DNA from 2 places in the Streptomyces sp. NPDC050658 genome. Region 1 is predicted to be linked to the other one. Evidence: riboswitches for the same ligand, from Rfam matches in the RefSeq annotation. Region 1 holds a riboswitch; the other holds the start of a gene.
The links. A riboswitch is a leader RNA that binds a small molecule or an ion and turns the genes downstream of it on or off. The one in region 1 is predicted to bind cobalamin.
Positions count from the first base shown of each region.

Region 2: it holds a riboswitch for cobalamin, as region 1 does, so the genes downstream of both, metE (5-methyltetrahydropteroyltriglutamate--homocysteine S-methyltransferase) here and ACIBKX_RS00375 (cobalamin biosynthesis protein) in region 1, are expected to answer to the same signal.

Region 1 covers NZ_JBITGM010000001.1:66,876-71,079, forward strand. Annotated here, with positions in the region: gene ACIBKX_RS00355 (helix-turn-helix transcriptional regulator) at 1-258, shown strand, start outside; gene ACIBKX_RS00360 (hypothetical protein) at 302-835, shown strand; gene ACIBKX_RS00365 (hypothetical protein) at 768-1,076, opposite strand; gene ACIBKX_RS00370 (DUF397 domain-containing protein) at 1,087-1,287, opposite strand; cobalamin riboswitch at 1,532-1,667, shown strand; gene ACIBKX_RS00375 (cobalamin biosynthesis protein) at 1,775-2,827, shown strand; gene ACIBKX_RS00380 (cobyric acid synthase) at 2,824-4,204, shown strand, end outside.
Region 2 covers NZ_JBITGM010000010.1:62,517-66,720, forward strand. Annotated here, with positions in the region: gene metE (5-methyltetrahydropteroyltriglutamate--homocysteine S-methyltransferase) at 1-2,233, opposite strand, end outside; cobalamin riboswitch at 2,394-2,550, opposite strand; gene ACIBKX_RS30140 (spore germination protein GerW family protein) at 2,653-3,081, shown strand; gene ACIBKX_RS30145 (amino acid adenylation domain-containing protein) at 3,097-4,204, opposite strand, start outside.

The DNA of each region.
Region 1 (4,204 bases):
CCGAAGGTCTCCCTCCAGGTGCTGCCGTTCACGGCGGGCGCCCACTACTCCACCCTGAGCAGCTTCATCCTGCTCGGCTTCCTGGACGACGAGGATCTGCTGTACCTGGAGGCCCAGGGGAACCAGTCGATCCGCGACGACCACGAGCTGATCGTGCGTCACCAGGAGTGCTTCGAGTCCCTCCGCGAGATCGCGTACGGCGGGGACAAGGCGATCGACCTGATCAACGAGATCAGGGACGGCATCGACAGCAGCTGATCTGCCGGGCCCGAGGAGCCCGGCGGGAGCGAGGAGGCCGCATATGCCAGCCGCGTTGCGAGAGTGGTGGCGGGGGGTCTTCGCGGCCATCCGGCAGACGCCGTGGCGGAACAGCGGGGACGACGGGGCGCACGGTGCGGGTGCGCCTGCCACGGACCCCTCCGCCGGGGCCACCGCTCCCCGGCGGGCACCGGCCGAGGACCCCTCCTACAACCGGCTCGTGCTCGAAGGGATGGGCGACCCGCTGGGTGCCGTGGTGATGGACATGCTGGACCACAACCGCACCGACGACCAGGCCCGGCTCTTCCGCACCAAGATCCGCAACTGCACCGGCTGCATACTCGTCCTGCTGCTCGCGCTCGCCGGAATGCTCGCCCTGCTCAGCGCCCTCGACCTGACGGCGTTCTGGCTGGTCTTCTCGGTGATCGGCGGGGTCATGACCCCCGTGGTGGCGCTGAGCCGTCAGCTGGCCAGGCTGATCACCGAGACCGGGACGAACCCGCCGACGCTCAGCGACGACCGCCGGGCCGTGGTGCCCGCGCAGCGACCCGATCCGCCTGCCGACGATCGTTCCTGAGCTCGGCGGAACCCCACCAGAGCCCCGCTGACACCGCGGTCACGGAGGCCGCGACACCCCAGGTGGCCAGGCGCGCGGCCGTGCCCTCGACGAGCAGCGCGACCAGCGCGCCCACCAGGGCCGCCGTCGCACCGAGCAGCGCGCAGACCACCACGGCCAGGACGACCGCCGAAGCCTTCCGCTTCCCCCCGTGTCCCCCGCTCACCAGGTGGCGTACTTCGGCGAGATGATGCTCAGTCATCCTTCCCCCCTCACTGTCCCCCTGTGCCGATCACTGCGTTCAGGAACGCTCGCCAGCGCTCAGCAGAGAAGACGACGCGTGGTCCCGACGGGTTCTGCGAATCACGGACAATCACCGCCTCTCGTACGAAGGCGACTTCGACGCAGTCTCCGTCGTGCCCGCTGTGGCTGCTCCTGCGCCACGACCGTCCGGCCCCGTTCTCGTTGCACACGCCGACCTCCCCCTACCGGAGAGCACGTCGCCGCACCATAGTGCCGTGGCCTCGGCCGGCCCAGCGGACCGCCGACAATCACCACAGAACGTCACGACCCGGACCCAAGCACGCTCGGAGCGCTCTCCGGATGTCGTGTTCCAGTCTAGGAAAGTTCAATTTCCGGGCCTAGGGAGATTCCGGCCCCATGTGGGTCTCCGCACACTCTCCCGTCCCAGGTCAACGGCAAGTTGACGGGCGTTGCGCGGCGTGGTGGACTGCCGGAGCCATTACGGCGGCAGCAGAGGAAACCGGTGTGAATCCGGTGCGGTCCCGCCACTGTCACCGGGGAGCGGACTCCCCGGGAGCCAGGAACTCTCGCCGCCGCGTCACGTCGAACCAGGGCGCGGACACCCTGAGTGAGGACATATCGCCATGCGCGGCCGCCCGTTGCCGGTTCCGTCTCTGACGTCGGGGTCCTTCCCCGGCAGCACGACCGGCTGACGCCATGAGTGCCGATCGCGACTTCGCGTACGGCGCCGCCGCCGGACTTCTCGGAGACCTTCTCCTCGGCGATCCTCGCCGCGGGCATCCGGTCGCCGCGTTCGGCCGTGCCGCGGGTGCCGTCGAGCGGGTGCTGTGGCGTGACCACCGCGGGTGGGGCGCGCTGCACACCGCCGTGTGTGCCGGGGGTGCCGCGGGCGCCGCCGCGCTCGCCTCTTGTCTTGTACGCCGTTCCCGTGCCGGATCCGTCGCGCTGACCGCCGCCGCGACCTGGACCGTGGTCGGCGGCACCTCCCTCGGCCGTGAGGCGCGGGCGATCGGCGGGGCGCTCGCCGCGGGGGACGTCGAGCTGGCCCGGGAGCGGCTGCCGCATCTGTGCGGGCGGGATCCGCAGGCGCTCGACGCCGACGGGATCGCGCGGGCCGTGGTCGAGTCCGTCGCCGAGAACACCTCTGACGCCGTGGTCGGGGCGCTGGTGTGGGGGGCGTTGGCGGGGGTTCCGGGGCTTGTCGGGTTCCGGGCCGTGAACACGCTGGACGCGATGGTGGGGCACAAGTCCGCGAAGTACCGGCGGTACGGGTGGGCTTCCGCTCGGCTCGACGATGTTCTGGGGTGGCCCGGGGCCCGGCTCACCGCCGCCCTCGCGGCAGCCGCCGGGGATTCGCCGCGGGGCGCGCTGCGGGCTTGGCGGGATGACGCCGGTCGGCATCCGAGTCCCAACGCGGGGCCCGTGGAAGCGGCCTTCGCGGGGGCGTTGGGCGTACGGCTCGGCGGAACTCTCTCGTACGGGGGTCGAGTGGAGCACCGCCCTGTTCTGAACGGGGGTGGGCGCCCTGTGGCCGTGGCCGACATCGAGCGTGCGGTAAAGCTGTCCCGGCGGGTTGGGGTGCTGGCGCTTGGAGTTGCCATTGCCGCACGGCTGAGCCGGAACCCGGCGACTGGGGCTGTGCCCACCCTTCCCCAAGCTCTCGGCTCCGCTCGACCAGGGGAGGCCCCACTCGCCCTGCGGAACGCCTGCCCACAGCCGAAGCAGCTTAGATCTAGGAGAACCTCATGAGTGGTGGGCTGCTTGTTGCCGGGACCACCTCCGATGCCGGGAAGAGTGTTGTCACCGCCGGGATCTGTCGGTGGCTGGCGCGTAAAGGCGTGTCCGTCGCGCCCTTCAAGGCGCAGAACATGTCGCTCAACTCCTTCGTCACCCGCGAGGGCGCCGAGATCGGGCGGGCGCAGGCCATGCAGGCGCAGGCCGCCCGCGTCGAGCCGAGCGCGCTGATGAATCCCGTGCTGCTCAAGCCGGGCAGCGACCGCAGCAGTCAGGTCGTGCTCATGGGGAAGCCCGTGGGCGAGATGACCGCGCGCGGGTTCTTCGGGGGGTCTGGGGGGTCGTCCCCCGGGGAAAGGCTGCACGGGGGGCGCCGGGCGGCGCTGCTCGACACCGTCGTGGGATGCCTGGAGGAACTTCGGGGCAGCTATGACGCCGTGATCTGCGAAGGCGCGGGCAGTCCCGCCGAGATCAATCTGCGGCGTACCGACATCGTGAACATGGGGATCGCGCGGGCCGCCCGCTTTCCCGTGCTCGTCGTCGGGGACATCGACCGGGGCGGCGTCTTCGCGTCCTTCTTCGGTACGACCGCCCTGCTGAGCCCCGAGGACCAGGAGCTGGTCGCCGGGTATCTCGTCAACAAGTTCCGGGGCGACGTCTCGCTGCTCGAACCGGGGCTCGACATGCTGCACGGGCTCACCGGGCGGCGCACGTTCGGTGTGCTGCCCTTCCAGCACGGGCTCGGCATCGACGAGGAGGACGGGCTCCGGGTGTCCCTGCGGGGCGCCGTGCGGGAGTCCGTCGTCGCGCCGCCGGTCGGCGAGGACGTGCTGCGGGTCGCCGTCTGTGCCGTACCGCTGATGTCCAACTTCACGGACGTGGACGCGCTCGCCGCCGAGCCGGGTGTCGTCGTGCGGTTCGTGGACCGGGCCGAGGAACTCGTCGACGCGGACCTCGTCGTCGTACCGGGCACGCGCGGGACCGTGCGCGCCCTGGAGTGGCTGCGGGAGCGCGGGCTCGCGGACGCCGTCGCGCGGCGCGCGGCCGAGGGGCGGCCGGTGCTCGGGATCTGCGGCGGCTTCCAGGTGCTCGGCGAGCGCATCGAGGACGACGTGGAGTCGCGGGCCGGGGCCGTGGACGGGCTCGGACTGCTGCCCGTGCGGGTGCGGTTCGCCCGCGAGAAGACCCTGGCGCGGCCCGTCGGCGAGGCGCTCGGTGAGCCCGTCGAGGGGTACGAGATCCATCACGGGGTCGCCGAAGTCCTGGGCGGGGAAGCCTTCTTGGACGGCTGCCGGGTCGGCGAGGTGTGGGGCACGCACTGGCACGGCTCGCTGGAGAGCGACGCGTTCCGGCGCCGCTTCCTCGCCGAGGTCGCCCGCGCCGCGGGGCGCC
Region 2 (4,204 bases), on a different contig from region 1:
TCTTCAGGCCGCAGTCCGGATTCACCCAGAGCCGCTCGGCGGGAATCGCCTCAAGTCCCTTGCGGAGCAAGGCAGTCGCCTCGTCGGCGTCGGGCACGCGCGGCGAGTGGATGTCGTAGACGCCGGGCCCGACCTCCCGGGGATAGCCGGCCGCGGCGAGCTCGTCGGCGACCCGCATGTGCGAGCGGGCCGCCTCCAGGCTGATGACGTCGGCGTCGAGGTCGTCGATGGCGGCGAGGATGTCGCCGAACTCGGCGTAGCACATGTGGGTGTGGATCTGGGTGTCGGGACGGACGCCACAGGTGCTGAGCCGGAAGGACTCGGTGGCCCAGCCGAGGTACGCGGCGTGGTCGGCGGCGCGCAGCGGCAGGGTCTCGCGCAGCGCGGGCTCGTCCACCTGGATCACCGGACTCCCGGCCGCCTCAAGGTCGTTGACCTCGTCGCGCAGGGCGAGGGCGACCTGGCGTGCGGTGTCGGCGAGCGGCTGGTCGTCGCGGACGAAGGACCAGGCGAGCATGGTGACCGGGCCGGTGAGCATGCCCTTGACCGGCTTCTGGGTGAGCGACTGGGCGTACGCGGTCCAGCGGGCGGTCATCGGCTCGGGGCGGGAGATGTCACCGGCCAGGATCGGCGGGCGGACGTAGCGGGTGCCGTAGGACTGGACCCAGCCGTGCTGGGTGGCGAGATAGCCGGTGAGCTGTTCGGCGAAGTACTGGACCATGTCGTTGCGTTCGGGTTCGCCGTGCACCAGGACGTCGATGCCGGTCTTCTCCTGGAAGGCGACGACCTCGCGGATCTCGGCCTCGATGCGCTCCTCGTAGGCGGCCGTGCCGATGCGTCCGGCGCGCAGGTCGGCGCGGGCGGTGCGCAGTTCGCCGGTCTGCGGGAAGGAGCCGATGGAGGTGGTGGGCAGGAGCGGCAGGCGGAGCCGTTCGCGCTGGGCGGCGGTGCGCTGGGCGTACGGCTGGGAGCGGCGGGTGTCCGCTGCGGTGACGGCGGCGGCGCGGGCGCGCACCGCCGGGTCGTGGGTGAGCGAGGAGCCGGCGCGGGACGCCAGGTCGGCGCGGTTGGCGGCGAGTTGGGCGGCGATGGCGTCGGTGCCCTCGGTCAGTCCGCGGGCGAGGGTGGCGATCTCGGTGCTCTTCTGCCGGGCGAAGGCGAGCCAGCGGGCGAGCTGCGGGTCGAGGCCCTTCTCGGCCGCGGCGTCCAGCGGGACGTGCAGCAGGGAGCAGGAGGCGGCCACGTCGACCCGGTCGGCCAGTCCGAGCAGGGTGCCCAGGGTCGCCAGGGACTGCTCCAGGTCGTTGATCCAGACGTTGCGGCCGTCGACGACTCCGGCGACCAGTCGCTTGCCGGGCAGGCCGCCGACGGCGGCGAGGTCGTCGAGGTTGGCGGCGGCGGGTCCGGTGAAGTCGATCGCGAGTCCGTCGACGGGTGCCTTGGCGAGGACGGGCAGGGCCTCGCCGAGCCGGTCGAAGTAGGAGGCGGCGAGGAGCCGGGGCCGGTCGGTGAGGGCGCCGAGTTCGCGGTAGGCGCGGGCGGTGGCGTTCAGTTCGGCGGGGGTGCGGTCCTGGACCAGGGCGGGTTCGTCCAGCTGGACCCAGTCGGCGCCCGCCGCCCGCAGGTCGGCGAGGACTTCGGCGTACACGGGAAGGAGCCGGTCGAGCAGCGTCAGCGGCTCGAAGTCGGGGGCGACGCCGGGGGCAGGCTTGGCGAGCAGCAGATAGGTGACGGGGCCGACCAGGACGGGGCGCGCCTTCAGTCCGAGGCCGAGCGCCTCGCGCAGTTCGGTGACCTGCTTGCGGGAGTCCGTGGCGAAGACGGTGTCGGGCCCCAACTCGGGGACGAGGTAATGGTAGTTGGTGTCGAACCACTTGGTCATCTCCAGCGGCGCCACGTCCTGTGTGCCGCGCGCCATGGCGAAGTATCCGTCGAGGGCGTCGGCCTCGACCGCGGCGCGGTGGCGGTCCGGGACGGCGCCGACCATGACGCTGGTGTCGAGGACGTGGTCGTAGTACGAGAAGTCGCCGGTCGGCACCTCGTCGACACCGGCGTGGGCGAGCCTGCGCCAGTTGGCGCGGCGCAGTTCGGCGGCGGTCAGGCGCAGGGCCGCGGCGTCGACGCGGCCCTTCCAGTAGCCCTCGACGGCCTTCTTCAGCTCCCGGTCGGCGCCTTGCCGGGGGTAGCCGTAGACGGTGGCGCCGGCGGTGCGGGCCGTGGGTGTGGCGGTCACGGAACTCTCCTTCGCGAGTACTCGTCCTGGGTTCCCGGAACCGGCGATGGCGCGAAGGATGGCGAAGGGGGCGGCCCCCTCCAGGGGTGCCCGCCGCTGCCGCCGACCCGCCCTCGAGGTCACCGAGATTCCGTGCGCTCCGTCGCGCACGGGCAGTGGCAGGTCTTCGGACTCGCGGGCACGCCAGGCCTCTCGGAGGAGGACGAGGCACCTACTGGCCGTCGCTTCCCGGACCCGCTCGGGTCCAGTGCGTATGACGGCGGTCGTTCCCGCTCACCGCTGCGGGGCAGTCCCGGATTCCCACCGGGTTCCCTCTTGCGACGCGCCTGCCTGGCGGGCAGGGCGAACCAGCTGCGTCGGTCAGCCTATACGGCCTATCGTGAGGCCGCGTCGTACATATCGCCCCCAGGAGGCACCCGATGACCGCCCCGGACGTTCCGGCCAAGACCACCCCGCCGGTGGACGTGGCCGCCGCCCACGCCTCCGTCACCCCGCTGCAGCGGCTCACGGAGAAACTCGGCGACCAGGCGTCGGTGAAGGTCGTCTACGGCGAGCCCGTCACCACCGACGGCGTCACCGTCATCCCGGTCGCCGAGGTCGGCTTCGGGGTCGGCGGCGGCATCGGGAGCAAGGGCGCGGCCGCCGAGGGCGCCGCGAGCGGCGAGGACGGCGCGGCCGGGGGCGTCCGGGCCCGGCCGCGCGGCTTCATCGAGATCAGGGACGGCGCCGCCGTGTACCGGCCGATCCGTACGCCCTGGCTGGACGTCGCCGTTCCGCTGGCCGCTCTCGTGGTGGGCGCCGCCGCCCCGCCGCTGGTCCGCCGCTTCCTCGGCAGGCGCCGGGGCTGAGCCCTCGCCTCCTCGTCAGCGGGCGCTCCTGTCGACCCTGCGCAGCTTCGGCTGGTTCGCGGCCGGCGCGTTCTTCACCACGAGGGCGAGTTCCGCGATGTCCGGGGCCTCGTACACCGCGCGGATGAGCACGGTCACCCCGAGCGTCTTGCCGATCCTGCTGGTGAGCCGGGTCGCGAGGAGTGAGTCGCCGCCCAGTTCGAAGAAGTTGTCGTCCAGGCCGACCCGTTCGATGCGGAGCACCTCGGCGATCAGCTCGCACAGCTTCTCCTCCTCCGGGGTGCGCGGCGCGACATAGGCCTTGCCCTGGACCGCCGGTTCGGGCAGCGCCCGCTGGTCGAGCTTGCCGTTCTGGGTGAGCGGCAGCTCTTCGAGCAGGACGTGCGCGGCGGGCAGCATGTACTCGGGCAGCGCCGCGCGCAGCCTGTTCTGTACGTCGGTGAGCAGCGCGGCGCGGCCCGACCAGCGCTCCGGTGCGCCGACGGGCGCGGGGGTCCTGGGCGCGTCCGTCGCGTCCGTCGCGTCGGGGCGGCGGGCGTAGATGTTGTAGAGCGTCGTGTTGCGCAGCAGCCGGTTGTCCTGTTCGCAGACGAGGTCGTAGCCGAGGGCCTCGAGCAGGGTGACGACCTTGTCCAACTGGCCGTCGACGTCGTGGAGTTCGACGACGAGCTGGCGGATCTTCGGCCAGTCGCGGGCGTGGATGCCCTTGAGCACCTCGTACTCGGCGTTCTCCACGTCGATCTTCAGCAGGTCGATCCGGTCGATCGACTCCTCCGCGACGATCTCCGAGAGGGTGCGCAGCCGGCAGACGAACTCCTCGCTGTCGAGGCGGGCGTCGACGACCTCGTCGACGAGTTCGTCGGCGGCGGCCGCCTCCGGACCTCCCTCGGCCAGCGACTCCTGGTTGCGCAGATAGGAGCGGACCAGGTCATGGGCCTGCTCGGCGGTGGTCACGCTGGAGGAGATGACGGTGTTGTGGCGGTAGAAGGTGAACGTCTCCTCCTTCGCCCGGGCCGCCAGACCGCAGTCGTACACCTTGGCGTTGATGCCGTGCAGCGCCACGTTGCGGCGCAGCGAGTCGAACACCGGCGGGATCGGCTCGAAGGCGTAGATCCGGGTGTCC